Regions from separate parts of the Kocuria salsicia genome, predicted to be linked through region 2. Evidence: riboswitches for the same ligand, from Rfam matches in the RefSeq annotation. Region 2 holds a riboswitch; each other region holds the start of a gene.
What was found. A riboswitch is a leader RNA that binds a small molecule or an ion and turns the genes downstream of it on or off. The one in region 2 is predicted to bind S-adenosylmethionine.

Region 1: another riboswitch for S-adenosylmethionine. It lies ahead of ABD264_RS10275 (MetQ/NlpA family ABC transporter substrate-binding protein); the one in region 2 lies ahead of ABD264_RS02140 (MFS transporter).
Region 3: another riboswitch for S-adenosylmethionine. It lies ahead of ABD264_RS09450 (LLM class flavin-dependent oxidoreductase); the one in region 2 lies ahead of ABD264_RS02140 (MFS transporter).

The regions. Positions count from the first base shown of each region.
Region 1 is NZ_BAAARF010000012.1:75,064-80,329, forward strand. It holds gene ispG (flavodoxin-dependent (E)-4-hydroxy-3-methylbut-2-enyl-diphosphate synthase) at 1-1,098, opposite strand, end outside; gene ABD264_RS10265 (methionine ABC transporter permease) at 1,276-1,932, opposite strand; gene ABD264_RS10270 (methionine ABC transporter ATP-binding protein) at 1,932-2,987, opposite strand; gene ABD264_RS10275 (MetQ/NlpA family ABC transporter substrate-binding protein) at 2,984-3,868, opposite strand; SAM riboswitch class IV at 3,963-4,077, opposite strand; gene dxr (1-deoxy-D-xylulose-5-phosphate reductoisomerase) at 4,129-5,266, opposite strand, start outside.
Region 2 is NZ_BAAARF010000003.1:471,198-476,463, reverse strand. It holds gene ABD264_RS02150 (purine-cytosine permease family protein) at 1-389, shown strand, start outside; gene ABD264_RS02145 (NtaA/DmoA family FMN-dependent monooxygenase) at 489-1,898, opposite strand; gene ABD264_RS02140 (MFS transporter) at 2,006-3,520, opposite strand; SAM riboswitch class IV at 3,566-3,684, opposite strand; gene ABD264_RS02135 (NAD(P)-dependent oxidoreductase) at 3,961-4,611, opposite strand; gene ABD264_RS02130 (hypothetical protein) at 4,807-5,217, shown strand.
Region 3 is NZ_BAAARF010000010.1:77,208-82,473, forward strand. It holds gene ABD264_RS09435 (alcohol dehydrogenase) at 1-239, opposite strand, end outside; gene ABD264_RS09440 (DinB family protein) at 452-997, shown strand; gene ABD264_RS09445 (hypothetical protein) at 1,104-1,397, opposite strand; gene ABD264_RS09450 (LLM class flavin-dependent oxidoreductase) at 1,568-2,974, opposite strand; SAM riboswitch class IV at 3,058-3,172, opposite strand; gene ABD264_RS09455 (sensor histidine kinase) at 3,700-4,755, shown strand; gene ABD264_RS09460 (response regulator) at 4,752-5,266, shown strand, end outside.

The sequences.
Region 1 (5,266 bases), on a different contig from region 2:
CATCTCGTTGGCCTGGGCGAGCAAGGTCTCCACGATCTGGTCCTCGGGAACGGTCTTGATGACCTCGCCGCGGACGAAGATCTGGCCCTTGCCGTTGCCGGAGGCCACGCCGAGGTCCGCCTCACGGGCCTCCCCCGGTCCGTTGACGACGCAGCCCATCACGGCCACGCGCAGCGGCACCGTGAGGTGGGCGAGACCCTCGTTGACCTCTTCGGCGAGCTTGTAGACGTCCACCTGGGCGCGCCCGCACGAGGGGCAGGAGACGATCTCCAGCTTGCGGGGGCGCAGCCCCAGGGACTGCAGGATCTGGTTGCCCACCTTGACCTCCTCCACCGGCGGCGCGGAGAGGGAGACGCGGATGGTGTCACCGATGCCCTGGGAGAGCAGGATGCCGAACGCGGTGGCGGACTTCACCGTTCCCTGCAGCGCCGGCCCGGCCTCGGTCACGCCGAGGTGCAGGGGCCAGTCCCCCCGCTCGGCCAGCAGCTGGTAGGCGCGGACCATGGTCACGGGGTCGTTGTGCTTCACGGAGATCTTGAAGTCGTGGAAGTCGTGCTGCTCGAACAGCGAGGCCTCCCACACGGCGGACTCCATGAGCGCCTCCGGGGTGGCCTTGCCGTACTTCTGCAGCAGCCGCTTGTCCAGGGAACCGGCGTTGACGCCGATGCGGATGGAGACCCCCGCCGCCTCCGCGGCGCGGGAGATGCCCTCGATCTGGTCGTCGAACTTGCGGATGTTGCCCGGGTTCACGCGAACTCCCGCGCACCCGGCGTCGATGGCCGCGTAGACGTACTTCGGCTGGAAGTGGATGTCCGCGATCACCGGGATCGGGGACTTCATGGCGATGATCGGCAGGGCGTCCGCGTCGTCCTGGGACGGGCACGCCACGCGCACGATGTCGCAGCCCGCGGCGTTGAGCTCCGCGATCTGCTGCAGCGTGGCGTTGATGTTCGTCGTGGGAGTGGTGGTCATCGACTGGACGCTGATGGGGCTCTGCGAGCCGACACCCACCGAGCCCACGCGGATCTGGCGGGTCGGGCGCCTGGGTGAGAGGACCGGCTGGGGTGCCGCCGGCATGCCGAGGTTGACCGAGGTCACGAATTTCCTCCAGGGAATTTGGCGTGCGGGGCCCGCGACACGCGCCCCGTGGGAAAGACTTCCCCCATTGTGCCCCACTCGTCCGACACGCGGCAGCCGCGCGTGACCCGCCGAACACCACGACGCCCCGGCAGCGCACAGGCTGCCGGGGCGGCGTCGGGAACTCGCGGGGGCGCCTCAGCGGCGCATGATCCTGCGCGCGAGCCAGTTGCCGAAGAACTGCACCAGCTGGACCAGGATGATGATCACGATCACCGCGGCCCACGTCACCTGGTCGTTGAAGCGCTGGTAGCCCAGGCGCAGGGCGAAGTCACCCAGGCCGCCGGCGCCGATCGCGCCCGCCATCGCGGACATGTCCGTGATGCCGATGACCAGGAACGTGTAGCCCAGGACCAGCGGGCCCAGTGCCTCGGGCAGGATCACCGTGGTGATGATCTTCCAGCGCGAGACGCCCATGGAGCGGGCCGCCTCGATCACGCCGGGATCCACCGTCATGAGGTTCTGCTCCACGATCCGCGCCACCGCGAAGGTGGCCCCGATGGTCATGGCGAAGATCGCGGCGTTGGGGCCCAGCCGGGTCCCCACCACGCTCTCCGTGAGCTTGCCGAGGGCGGCCAGCAGGATGATGAACGGGATCGGGCGCACGAAGTTCACCAGGAGGTTCAGGACGGTGAAGACCGCCCCGTTCTCCATGATGCTTCCTCGCCGGGTCACGTAGAGCCCCATGCCCACGGCCAGGCCGATGAACCCGGCCAGCACGAGGGTCACGGTGACCATGTAGAGCGTGAGCCCCGTGGCGCTCAGCAGCTGCGGTGCCAGTGTGGACCACTCCATCACTCAGCCACCTCCTCAACCTTGGTGACCGCCCGGAGGGCATCGACGGTCCGTTCGACGGCGTCCGGCGGGCCCGTGAGGGACAGCGTGAGCGTCCCGAAGGACCTGGACTGCAGGATGGAGATCCCTCCGAAGGCGATGTTGAAGCGCACGTCCGTGCGTGCTGCGTCCGAGAGCACCTCGCCGATCCGGTTCTGGTCGCGCACGTCCACCATGACCAGCCGTCCCGGGTGCTCGCGGCGCAGCTTCTCGACCTCCGCGGCGTTGGGCACCGTGTGCATCACGGAACCCACGAACTTGCGGGTGGTCTCGGCCTGCGGGTGCGCGAAGACGTCTGCGGTGGTCCCCACCTCGACCACGCGACCGCTGTCCATCACGGCCACGCGGTCTGCGATGGCACGCACCACGTCCATCTCGTGGGTGATGAGCACCACGGTGATCCCCAGTTCGCGGTTCACCCGGCGCAGCAGCGCGAGAACCTCCTGCGTGGTCTCGGGGTCCAGCGCGGAGGTGGACTCGTCCGCGAGCAGCAGCTCGGGGTTGGACGCGAGCGCCCGGGCAATGCCCACGCGCTGCTTCTGCCCGCCCGAGAGCTGCTCCGGGTAGTTGCGGGCCCGCTCGGTGAGCCCCACGAACTCGAGCAGCTCCGTGACACGTGCCCGGCGCTCCTCGGGCTTCCACCCCGCCCGGCGCAGCGGGTACTCGATGTTCCCGGCCACGGTGCGCGAGGTGAACAGGTTGAACTGCTGGAAGATCATCCCGATGTTGTGGCGCACGGAGGCGAGCTGGGTCTCCGACCGGCCGCTGACCTGCTGGCCACCGACCTCCAGGGTGCCGGACGTGGTGGTCTCCAAACCGTTGATCAGCCGCACCAGGGTGGACTTTCCCGCGCCCGAGTAGCCGATCACGGCGAAGATCTCCCCGCGCTTGACGTCCAGGGTCACACCGTCCACGGCGGTGACCTCACGGGGGCGTCGCTTGGGCCCGGTGGTGAAGACCTTGCTGACGTCGCGGAAGCTGACCAGGGTGTCCCCGGCGGCGGGGGCTGCACTCACTTGGTCTGGTCCTTCAGGTCCTGGGAGTAGCGCGTGAGGAGGTCCTTGAGCTCCTGCTGGTCCACCTTGGTGGGGACCGCGGTGCCCTTGGTCTCCTTCTTCTCGGCCTCCTGGACCTTGTCGTCGTAGTAGAACCCGGCGACCTTCTTCAGGGTCTCGTCGTCCGCGTTGGCCTCGGTGGACGCGAAGATGTTGTCGTACACCTTGGCGCTGTCCGCCGTGGGGTCGTCCTGGGCCAGCGCGGACTTGGGCTCGAGATTGGCACGGTCGAGGAAGTCGTTGTTCACCACGGAGGCGGCCACGGAGTCCATCGAGAGCACGGTCTGCTCCGCAGAGACCGGGCGCACCTTGATCTTGGACTTGTCCGTATCCACGTCCTGCTCGGTGGGGGCGATCGTGTCCTTCGTGAAGCTCACCAGACCCTGCTGCTTGAGCAGGTTCAGCGAGCGGGAGAGGTTGATCGAGTCGTTGGGAACCGCGATCTCGTCCCCCTGCTTGAAGTCGTCAACGGACTTCAGCGTCTTGGAGTACAGCCCCAGCGGGAAGATGGAGGTGGAGCCCACCGGGGTGATGGTGTCCCCGGAGTTGTTGTTGTAGTCCGCGAGGTACGCGATGTGCTGGAACCAGTTCATGTCGATGTCGCCGCTCTTCAGCGCGGGGTTCGGCTGGCTGTAGTCGCTGAAGTCCACGAACTCCACGGTGACGTCGTTCTCGGCGGCCACTTCCTTGAGGGCGTCCTGCACCGGCGTGGCCCCCACGATGCCGATGGTGATCTTGCCGTCCGCGGCCGGGTCCGTGTTGTCGGACCCGCCACCGCACGCGGTCAGGGAGAGGCCCAGGGTGGTGGCCAGAACGAGGGGAATCAGACGCTTGGTTCGCATGATCGTGCCTTTCCAGGGTCGGGAGTGGTTGCGCCGCGCAAACGGTCCCGCACTGGACGGAGGGTGCAGATCAGGCATGTGCCATTTCAGAGAAAAACCGCACTTGCCGTGATCGCATCGAATCGCGGCCGGATGGTCATCTGGGGCACCCCGCTACGGGAGAGGGTTGCCGTCCGGCCAGCCAGAGCTACGCGCCGGATCTCGTCATCCGCACAGAATCGTAGCACGCGACGTGTGACGAACCGTGACGCCCCGGGACCTCAACGGCGCCCCGCAATGCGCTCGTCCGCGACACGGCGGGCCCACTGCTCGGCGGCCAGGACGTCCTCGAGACCCGGCTGCGCGACGACGTCGTGCTCCCCCAGCACCCACTCGACCATGTCCACGATCTCCGTGAAACCCAGCTGCGAGCGGTGGAAGGCGTGGACGGCCTGCTCGTTGGCCGCGTTGAACACCGCCGGTGCCGTGCCGCCGGTGGTTCCCGCGCTCTTCATGAGCTCCACGGCGGGGAACGCCACCGGGTCCAGCGGCTCGAAGGTCCACTCGGCCGCCCGCGTCCAGTCGCACGCGGCGGCCGCGCCCGGCACACGGTGGGGCCAGCCGAGGCCGAGCGCGATGGGAAGGCGCATGTCCGGCGGCGAGACCTGCGCGAGGGTGGAGCCGTCCACGAACTGGACCATGGAGTGCACCACGGACTGCGGGTGGACGGTGACGTCGATCCGCTCCAGCGGCACGTCAAAGAGCAGGCTCGCCTCCAGCACCTCCAGGGCCTTGTTCACCATGGTCGCGGAGTTGGTGGTCACCATCACGCCCATGTCCCACGTGGGGTGGCGCAGCGCCTGCTCGGGGGTCACCTCCGCCAGCTGCGCGCGCGTCATCCCGCGGAACGGACCGCCGGAGGCCGTCAGCACCAGGCGGTCCACCTCCGCGGCCGTGCCGGAGCGCAGCGCCTGGGCGATCGCGGAGTGTTCCGAGTCCACCGGGATCAGGGCGTCCTCGAGTCCTGTGGCCGCGGCTGCGCGTTTCACGAGCGGGCCGCCGGCGATCAGCGACTCCTTGTTGGCCAGCGCCACCCGCCGACCCGCCCCGAGGGCGGCGAGCGTGGGAGCGAGTCCGATGCTGCCGGTGATCCCGTTGAGCACGAGGTCCGCGCCCTCCCACGCCGCGATCCGCTCCGCGGCGTCCGAGCCGTGCAGGATCTCGGGCACGGGCGACGACGACGCGCGGGCGGCGGCCGTGAGCGCCTCGCGCAGGCGGGCGGCGTCGTCCGCGGAACCGCTCGTACCCACGGCCCGCACCCGGAAGGCGACGGCCTGGCGGGCCAGCAGATCCAGGTTGGACCTGCCTGCAGCGAGGGCGACGACTTCGAACGGCGAGTGACCTACACCCTCCCCCGGC
Region 2 (5,266 bases):
ACTGGAACCCCGTGGGCCTGGTCTCCCTGGGCCTGTCCGCCGGGATCTCGATCGCCATGTTCTTCGGGGCCTTCGGACCCGGGATCGCCCCGTTCTCCCCGATCTTCGCGGTGCTGATCGCGCTCGTGGCCACTCCGCTGACGGCGATCGCCACCCGCGGGCGCTACTACCTGCGCCGCACGGACGACGGGATCGAGCTGCCCTACACGGACGCGGACGGCAACCCCTCCGACGAACTGCTCACGTGCCACGTCACCGGCCTGGACTTCGAGCGCCCGGACATGCTGCGCTCCAACGAGCCGGGGCCCGACGGCGAGGTCCAGCACATCTCCTCCCTCGCCCTGGCCACGGACAGGACCGGACGGTACGTGCTGCCCGCCCAGCCCTGAGCACGTTCCCTACCCGCCGGCCCCGTCCGGCACCCGGTGACGCGGGTGCCGGACGGGGCCTCCGGGGTTCCAGGGCCCCGGATGACGACGCCGCCCGGCTCATCTGCGGTGCGCGGCCCCCGGGTGGTCCAGCGGCAGCCGGGGCCCGGCACCGCCGAAGACCTCGCGGGCGGAGGGAACTCGCGCCGCGCCGTCGTCCCCTGTACCGGAGTCCCCGGCGCCGCCCACGGTGGCCGCCGGTGCCAGCACACCCCGCTCGCGCAGCACCGGCGCCACAAAGCGCCCGAAGCGCTCGAAGTCCGCGGGGCGCACGCACGCGTTGACGTTGAAGCCGTCCACGTCCGCGACCCGCGCCCAGCGCTCCAGCTCGTCCGCGATCTCCTCCGGGGAGCCCGTGATCACGGGACCTCGACCGCCGATCGCCACGAACTCCGCCACGCGCCGTGGCGTCCACGAGGCGTCCGGGTCCATGGTCGTGAACGACGCGAGCGCCGAACGGTTGGCGTCCGTCTCGACATGCTCCAGTGGAGCGTCGGGGTCCGCATCGGAGAGGTCCACCCCGGTCCACCCGCCGAACAGCGCGAGAGCCGCGGGCACGTCCACGTACCGGGTGTACTCGGCCAAGCGCTCGTGGGCCGCGTCACCCGTCTCGGCCACGACCACGGCGACGTTCGTGAACGCCTTGACGGAGCGTGGATCGCGCCCGGCGGCTTCGGCCTCCTCGCGGAGCCTGCCGGTCCACCGGGCGACGTGCTCGGGCGTGGGACCGGAGAAGAAGACGGCCTCGGCGTGCTTCGCGGCGAACGCGAGCCCACGAGGGGAGGCCCCCGCCTGGAAGAGGTACGGGGTGCGCTGGCGGGTGGGGGCCGTCAGGGAGGGGGCGGTGACGTCGAAGTACGTGCCGTGGTGGCCCGCGCCGCGCACCTTCGCGGGATCCACGACGACGCCGCTGTCCCGGTCCGCGGCGTACGCATCCTCCGCGTAGGAGCCCTCCCACAGGGCGTAGACCACGTCCATGTACTCGTCCGCGCGGTCGTAGCGCTCGTCGTGGGGCAGCTGCGTCCCCAGACCGAGGTTGCGCGCGGCGGACTCCTGGTAGGAGGTCACCACGTTCCACGCGATGCGTCCGTCCGTGAGGGCGTCAAGGGTGGCGAAGCGCCGGGCGAGGTCGTAGGGCGCCGCGTAGGTCACCGAGGCGGTCACTCCCACGGCGAGGTGCTCCGTGGCCCGTGCGAGCAGGGGCGCGAGCAGCAGGGGATCCAGCTGGGGGACCTGCACCCCGCCGCGCAGGGCGGCGTCCGGGGTGCCGCCGTAGACATCGTAGAGCCCGAGGACGTCCGCGAGGAAGATGCCGTGGAACCCCGCTGCCTCGATCGTCCTCGCCTCCCGCTCCCAGTGGGTCGGTGAGACGTAGTTGCGGGACTCGTCCTCGGGGTGGCGCCACAGCCCGGGGGACTGGTGGACGGGCACGGGCATCTCGAACGCGTTGAACAGCAGCGGACGGGGCATGGGGGCCTTTCACGGGGACGGGTGATGGTGCGGACGGTCGGGAAGCGGCGGTCCGAGCCGGGCGGAGCGGCGCTCGGGCAGGCGGGCGACGTCGTCGGACCGGTCGCTCAGGAGGGGACCGGGGCGCGGACGGGCACGGGGACTGCCCGGGCGCCGTCGGCCACGGAGTCCCGCGCCATGCGGGCGGTGACCACGGAGACCACGGCGAGGACGCTGAGGTAGCCGCACAGCAGCCACGGCGTTCCCCCACCGCGCGCCACGAGCCACGCGGCGATCATGGGGGTCAGCCCGCCCGAGAGGATCGTGCCCACCTGGTAGCCCAGGGAGACCCCTGAGTAGCGCAGGTGCACGGGGAACTGCTCGGCGAACAGTGCCGCCTGGGGGCCGTAGATGCTGTCGTGCAGCACGGCCAGGCCCACGAGGTACACGAACGGCAGCAGGGCCAGTGGGCCGTGGTCCAGGAAGAGGAAGTAGGGCCACACGAACACGCCGACCAGTGCGGCCGCGATCCCGGAGATCCGGCGGCGGCCCACACGGTCCGAGAGCCATCCCCACAAGGGTCCGCCCACGATCCCCACGGCCGCCGCGATCAGGATGGAGACCATGACCCACTGGCTCTGACCGCGGTGCTGGGTCACGTAGGTGAGCGTGTAGACGGTGAGGACCGAGAAGATCGCCGGCTGGACCATGCGCTGCCCCACGCACACGAGCACACCGCGCGGGTATTCGCGCAGTACCTCGCGCACGGGGGAGACGGCGCGCTTCTCCTCCGCCCTGACCTCGCGGAACTCCTCGGCATCCGTGACACCGGCGCGGATGACCAGCCCGATCACCACGAGCACCGCCGAGAACACGAACGGCACGCGCCAGCCCCACGCCTGGAACTGCTCCGGCGTGGTCACGGCCTGCACCACGGCGAAGAACGCGGTGGACAGCAGCATCCCCGCCGCCGAGCCGACCTGCGTGAACGAGCCGAACAGCCCCCGCAGCCCGGAGGGGGCGTGCTCCACCGACAGCACGGCCGAACCACCCCACTCCATCCCCGCGGAGAGCCCCTGCAGGATCCGGCAGGCCACCAGCAGCACCACCGCGGCCCAGCCGATCCGCCCAAAACCGGGCAGCAGACCGATCGCCGTGGTCGCCAGCCCCATGGTCAGCAAGGACGCCACGAGCAGCGCCTTGCGCCCGATCCGGTCCCCCAGATGGCCCGCGATGATCCCGCCCAGGGGACGGAAGAAGAACGCGATCGCGAAGGTCGCGAACGAGGCGATCACCGCTCCCACGCCCGAGCCCTGCGGGAAGAAATAGTGGTTGAACACCAGGGCGGCCGCCGCCCCGTAGAGGTAGAAGTCGTACCACTCGATGGTCGTGCCCACGAACGACGCCGCCAGCACCCGCTTCTTCGAGCGCACCGCTGCGCCCGCGGCCCGCAGGCCGCTAGAAGCAGCAGCGGGAGACAGGCCTGGGGCGGTGCCGTGAGGTGTGCTGGGGGTGGCACCGGGGAGCTGCGCCTCGGCAGCGGCGGTGCGCGCGGCGTCGTCGTGCCCGCCACTTGTTGTAACGGTGCCCGCGGGGCGGGGCAGAAGAGTCTCGTCGGTGCGGCCGGATGCGGCGTGGCCCATGAACAGTCCTTCAGACCGGGGCGTCACGAAGCGCAGGGGAACCGGACGCCGTCCTTGCCCGCACCGGTGTGGTCACGGGCCGAATCATCACCTGGGGCACCCCACGACAGCGTCAGAGGGTTGCCGTCCGGCCAGCCAGGGCTGTTGGGCCGGAACTCGTGATTCCTGTACCACCACACAACCACACCCGCCGCGGGGCGGACAACCCGGAACCCGCCGCACATGACGCCGTGTGGCACGGATCGGGGCACGGTGGGTGCAGCAGGGCTGCAAGGGTCTGGGGCACTGGGCCCCGGGGGCACCGAGGACGCAGGAGAGGTGGGAACGGTGTGCGGCCGGGTGCTGGAGAAGCCGGGTTGCCTCGCTACGCGGCCCTCCGGCGCTCCACCCACCACTCACCCCCCCGCGCCGGCTACGGGCCGCGCGCAGTCGTCAACCGCTCAGTAGGCCACCCCGAAGCGCTCGCGGTGGTGCGCCGGGCGCTCCACCTCGTCGAGGAACGCCTCCCCGAAGTCCGCCCCGGAGATCACCGAACGCCCCGACTCGTCGGTGAGCAGCACCTCGCTGCTCGTGCGGTAGGAACCGGTGTGCTCGCCGGGGTTCCACGCGCCGAACTCTCCGGCGGGGGAGATCACGAACCAGTCGAAGGACTCGGGGGTCTCGGCCAGGTCTGTCATCACGGTCTCGACCTCCACGGAGTCCCGGCGCCACTCAGGGTTGAAGTCCGGGGCGTCGTAGACCTTCGGGCCGCCCTCGCTGACCCGCAGGGAGCCAGCCCCGCCGACCATTCCGAAGCGGATGCCCCGGGCCATGGCCTGCTCCGCAATGCCCTTCTCGACGGCGCGCATCACGCCCTCTCCGGCCAGCGTGCCGCGCGGGGACAGGGCGGTGAGCACCACGTCCGTGCCCTCCAGGGCTGCGGCCACCACGGTGGGGTCGGCGACGTCGCCCGTGCGGTACTCGACGCCCGCCACCGGGTGCTCGGGGGCGTTCCTGCTCCAGGCGGTGACCTGGTGCCCGCGCCGGACACCCGCCGCTGCGATGTTGCTCCCGGCGTATCCCGTGCCGCCCAGGACTGCGATGCGTGTCATTTACTTGCTCCTTCTCCGTGCTCCGGACACCAGGGGCGGTGCCGGTTCACAGGAGAACTTCGCGGGCAGGCGGGGTATTCCGGGTGGAGGGTGCGGTGGGTTGGAGCGCGTCGAGTCGCTTATGCGTGTCGGACGGCCTTGGCACCGTCTCAGGAGTCGAATAAAGTTTCGAATATCCGGGGAGGACGGAACGCCATGACTGTGGTGGAGAGCATGGAGGTTGGGTCCTGGGAGGATCCGTGGGACTCGGTGCCGGTGATCGGCGCGGGGGTCAGGGCGGCGCCCAGCAGGCAGGGGCGTGAGCTCATCCCCGAGGGCACTGCGGCCGAGGTGGTCGTGCGCTGCAACGGTGCCGGTGTGCCCCGGGAGGTGGTCCACCGGGGGGGCGTGCACCACGTGGTGGAGCCGCCCGTGCGGTGGTACGAACGGCGGAAATGGTGGGAATCCGAGGATCGCGTGCCCCGTGAGTCCCGCATCAGCATGGTGGACCGGGAGCTGTGGCAGGTTCAGGCGCTGCGGGGCGGGGCGGCCGTGCCCTGCACCTTCCGGCTCGTGCGCAACCAGGTCTCGGACCAGTGGCAGCTGCTCGGGGTGACCCTTGGGTGAGCGGCCGGTGGAGCGGCCCGGAGGTGCTGCACCAGGACCCGCAGCACTT
Region 3 (5,266 bases), on a different contig from region 2:
TCCACCACCTCTCCCACGATCTCGTGGCCCAGCACCACCGGGTACTGCGCGCCCGAGGCGGTCAGCTCGCGACGCCCCGCGCTGCCCAGGTCGAAGTACCCGTCCTGAGCGTGGACGTCCGAGTGGCACACCCCCGAGTTCGTGACGCGGATCAGCACCTCGGAACCCGTGAGCTGGGGCTTCTCCAGCTCGATCTCCTCCGCCGGGGCACCGGGCTCGGCATGGGCGAAAACCTTCATGGCTACTCCTTCGTAGCAGTTGCGTTCGTGCGACTCGCAGTGTGAGCCTCACCATAATTGTAGGCCGCACCACCCGGATGCCGAACCGGTGCGCCGGGGCTCGCCGCACTGCCAGGTGACGGGCCACCGGGGCCCGCACGACGACGTCGCACCCGCCGGCCCGTGGTGGGCCTTCCGGCAGACCGAGCTACGGGAAGGTCTAGCGTGACCCCATGGACGAGACACCCACGGACACGACCCACCGATCCGAACCACCCCAGCAGGGCGACGAGACCGCCACCCTGCTGGGGTTCCTGGAATACCTGCGCGCTACGGTCGCGTGGAAGACCGAGGGGCTCAGCACGGCGCAGCTGCACGAACGTCCCCTGCCCAGCACCATGACCCTGGGCGGCATGCTCCGCCACCTCACCTACGTGGAGGACCACTGGTTCTGCTACGTGCTCAGCGGGCAGCGGCAGTGCTCCCCGTGGGACGCCGTGGAGTGGGAGAAGGACCCGGACTGGGACTGGGACTCCGCCTCCGAGGCGGGCGGGGACGCCCTGCGAACGCACTGGGCCGCCGCTGTGGAGCAGTCCCGGCAGCGGTGGGAGAACTTCGCCGCGGAGCACGCTCACCCGATGGACGCGCTCGTGGCCCGTCCCCTCCGCGGGGACATGAACGCCCGGTGGGTGCTCACGCACATGGTCGAGGAGTACGCGCGCCACTGCGGCCACGCAGACCTGCTGCGGGAGGCGATCGATGGCGCCGTCGGGGAGTGAGGTCCTTGCGACCGACGGCGCCTGGGCCGACCCACGAGCCCGGGCCACGCCACTCGGTGTCGGGATGGCGGTCGCACGGGTCAGTCACGAGCCGGGCGGGCCACCGTCACTCCACTCGGCAGCCGCAGCTCACCGGATCCTGTGGGATCGGTTCCAGGCTGCGTACCGCCAGCAGGTGACACTCTGGGAAGCGGTGGCCCTCGTCCGGGCGGCTCATGGTGTGCCAGACCTCGCGGAAGCCGGCCCGCAGGAGGTGGTCCGCCATCACCTCGGGGTGCCAGCGCCAGGCCGGGCCCACGGCGTGGTCAAAGGAGACGACCGCCCGACCGCGGTCCATCGCCTGGAACGCGAGCATCACCACGCCGCCCTCCGGCATCCGCTCTGCCCGGTCCGCGCGCACGCCCGCCACCCTGCGCCGCCCGCTGCGGCACCGTCCGGAACTAGTGCCGTCCGGAACAGGGCCCCGGCGGCGCGGACCCCGGGCGGGAAACGGGCCGTTGTCCCACCCGAGTGGGGTGCCCCGGCAACCCGGCCGTGCGGCGTCGTCCTCCCTGCGTCCCGGGCCGCCGCTCAGCGGGAACTGGCCGTGGCCACGGAGCACGCGTCCGCGAACGCGCCCCGGTAGGCCGCGGCGGGGTGCGTGTCCTTCACGCGGTCCTGGCCGGCGCCGTAGAGGGACTCGCGCAGGGTGGAGCCCTCGTACTCGGTGCGGTAGCGGCCGCGGGCCTGCAGTTCGGGGACCACGTACTCCACGAAGTCCTCGAAGGAGCCCGGGCTCACGTGGTAGGCCAGGTTGATGCCGTCCAGGCCGCCCTCGTCCACCCAGCGCTCCAGCTCGTCCGCCACGGTGGACGGAGAGCCCACGATCACGGCGCCCATCCCGCCCAGGGCGCAGTGCTTGGCGATCTCCTCGCGCGTCCACCGCTTGTCCTTCGCCTGGAGGGTGAACGGGGTGAGGAAGGACTGGATGGAGTCGGTCTTGATGTAGTTCAGGGCCTCGTCCTCCGGGAACTGGGAGAGGTCCACGCCGGACCAGCCGCCGATGATCGCCTGGGACGCCTCCAGGTCCACGTACTGCAGGTAGTCACGGTACTTCTCCGCGGCCTCCTCATCCGTGTCCGCGACCACCACGGAGAGCATCGCGTAGATCTTCACGTCCTCCGGGTCCCGGCCCTGGGCCTGCGCCTGCTCGCGGATCTTGTCCGTCATGTACCGGGTGAGGTCCGGGCGGGTGCCGCCGATGAACACCGCCTCCGCGTGCCGCCCGGCGAACGCCTGCCCGCGCGAGGACGCACCCGCCTGGAAGATCAGCGGCGTGCGCTGCGGGGACGGCTCGGTCAGCCCGGCCCCGGGAACCGTGAAGTGCTCGCCGGCGTGCCGGATGGGGTGCACCTTGGTGGGGTCCGCGTAGACCCCGGATTCGCGGTCCTTCACCACGGCGTCGTCCTCCCACGAGCCCTCCCAGAGCTTGTAGCACACGTCCAGGAACTCCTCCGCGATCTCGTAGCGCTGGTCGTGCTCGATCTGGCGCGGCAGCCCCTGGTTCTCAGCGGCGGAGGGCAGGTAGGAGGTGACCACGTTGAAGCCCACGCGCCCGCGCGTGAGGTGGTCCAGCGTGGCGAACTTCCGGGCGAGGGTGTAGGGCTGCTCGTAGGTCACTGCGCTCGTGACGCCGAAGCCCAGGTGCTCCGTCACGGCGGCCATGGCCGAGACCTGCATGAACGGGTCGTTGACCGGGACCTGCGCGCCGTCCCGCACGGCCGGTGCCGCGGAGTTGCGGTAGATGTCGTAAATACCGACCACGTCCGCGAGGAACAGGGCGTCGAATTTGCCCTTCTCCAGGGTCTTGGCCAGGTTGGTCCAGTACTCGATGGTGTTGTACTCCGTGGCCCGGGACCGGGGGTGACGCCACAGGCCGAAGCTCTGGTGGCCCACGCACGTCATGTCAAAGGCGTTCACGGAAATCCGCTTGCTCATGCTGTGTCCTTCGGGTGCTCGCGACCCGCGCCCCGTGCGCCACCCACGGGCGGCCTACTCTGCGGGTCCAGCGCGCTGGTGCTGCGCCGTACTTGCCACATGCGGTGTGTCATGCGGCCCGATCCTCACCTGGGGCACCCCGCTACGGGAGAGGGTTGCCGTCCGACAAGCCAGGGCTGAACGTCGGAACTCATGATCGATCTGCGCACATCCTACCCATGCCGCGGGTCAGGAAAAATACGATGACCCGGTGCGCCGGTCTGTTCGGAACAAGGCTCCGGTGGGACCATGGGCCCCATGGGCGATCACCACATCAATGATCCGGAGCTGATCCGCGCGCTGCTCACCGCCCCTGCACGCTGGGCCGGCTGGGCATGGGGATCATTCCGGTGAACCTCACGGGCGAGGACGTGCATTGGGTGTGTCGGATCAGACCGCTACGGCCCGCGCCAAAGCAGCGGGGGCGCACATGGGTCAAAAAGCTACTCCCGGCAAACTTCACAACACGGACCTCTGAAGGGGTCCAACTCACACTGAAGGTAAACTTTTCCGGGCCGGGTCCTCTCTACCGACGACGGCCGAGCAGATAGACACATCGGAGACCCATGGTGACACATTCCGCCCCGTGGCTGATGGCCCGTTCCCCTACGGGATCACGCCCTCCGGAACCACAAGGTGCCGGGTTTCTCTCGGCTTCCGCCGCCCTGCGACCCCAGTTGGTGTGCGTGGCGGTGGCGTTCAACTTGGTGTTCGTGATTCTGGGCAATTTCTCCAACCTGCCGGGGATGCTCATCGAGGCGGCCGTGGTGCTCATGGGCCTGCTGGCCATGAAGCGCCCGCTGTTCTGGATACTTCCCTGCGTCCTGGAGGTGCTGTTGCTCCTGGACGGCGACCTCACGGCGAGTAGCGGATTCCTGATCCTGATGCCCGCTCTCGTGGACCTGTCCGCCTCTGGCCACCTTCGCGTCTCATGGATGACTGTGGCTAGCGCGCACCTGGTGTTCGTACTCAGCGCGGTAGCGTACCCCCAGGTTCCGTGGTCGACCTACGTGTTCCTCGGCTTCCTGCTAATCACCGCCGTGTGTTCAGGGACCTGGGTGTACATGAACGCCATTCGTCGGTCGGCGGACAAGCTGGCCTTCCAGCAGCGCCGCCGGGACGAACGGGTGGAACTGGCCAGAACCATCCATGACACGCTCGCGGCGCAGCTCTCCCACGTGGTGCTGTTGAGCCGCTCCATGGACCGCGAACTTCCTCCAGAGTTCCACGCGCGGAATCTCCGCATCCAGGAAGAGGCCCAGCAAGGACTCACGGACCTTCGCTGGCTGGTCGGCATGCTGCGGGACGACTTAGGCCCGCTCCCCGAAACCGGACGCACCGGCCTCAGCCGCACGTGGCAGGAAGTGGTGGGGTTGCTCATGGACAGTGAGTTCACCCCAGTGGCCAATTACCAGGTGACACAGGTTGTGACGAATCCGGACACAGAGCGGCTGGCCTGTAGGTGTCTTCGTGAGATCACGGGCAACATCATCCGGCACGCACTGCACGGGTCAGTGGTTCAGCTCGATATCACGACGAACGACCAGAGCCTGACCATCACATCGTCCAACCCCGAGCCCCATCCGGACACGCCCGCACGGTTCCCCACCTCGGGGTACGGACTCACGGGGATGCGAGAACGTCTCGGAGCCATGAGGGGAATCCTCAGAACCTCCCAGGTGGATAACACTTGGATCGTCTTCGTTCGTATTCCCCTCGCTCCCGGAACGGCAATCACATGACCACGACTCCACCCGCCGCCCCGCATCCCATTCGCGTGGGTCTGGCAGACGACGATGCCCTGGTGCGTCGGCTGCTCACCCAGGTCATCGACCGGGATCCTGGGCTTTGCGTAGCCTGGGCAGTCGGCAACGGCACCGAGGTGTTGAACCGGTTGTTGCACGCCTCCGACGACGACGCACCGCAGGCGCCCGATGTGGATGTACTCCTACTGGACATCAACATGCCCGGAACCAACGGGGTCGATGCCGCCAAAGCCCTCCACGAGGTGTACCCCGACCTTCCGGTCATCATGCTCACCACGCTGGACCGCACCGAGTACGTGACAGACGTGATGGGCGCCGGAGCTGTGGGTTTCCTGCGCAAGGACGACCGGGAGGACAGGCTGCTGACCGCAATTCGGGCAGCACACCAGGGCATCGCGGTGTTCAGCATGGAAACGGCCCGTCGGCTCGTCAAGGAACCGATGGGCCGAACTCCGCTCTCGGACGAATCCTCACCGCTGACGCAGCG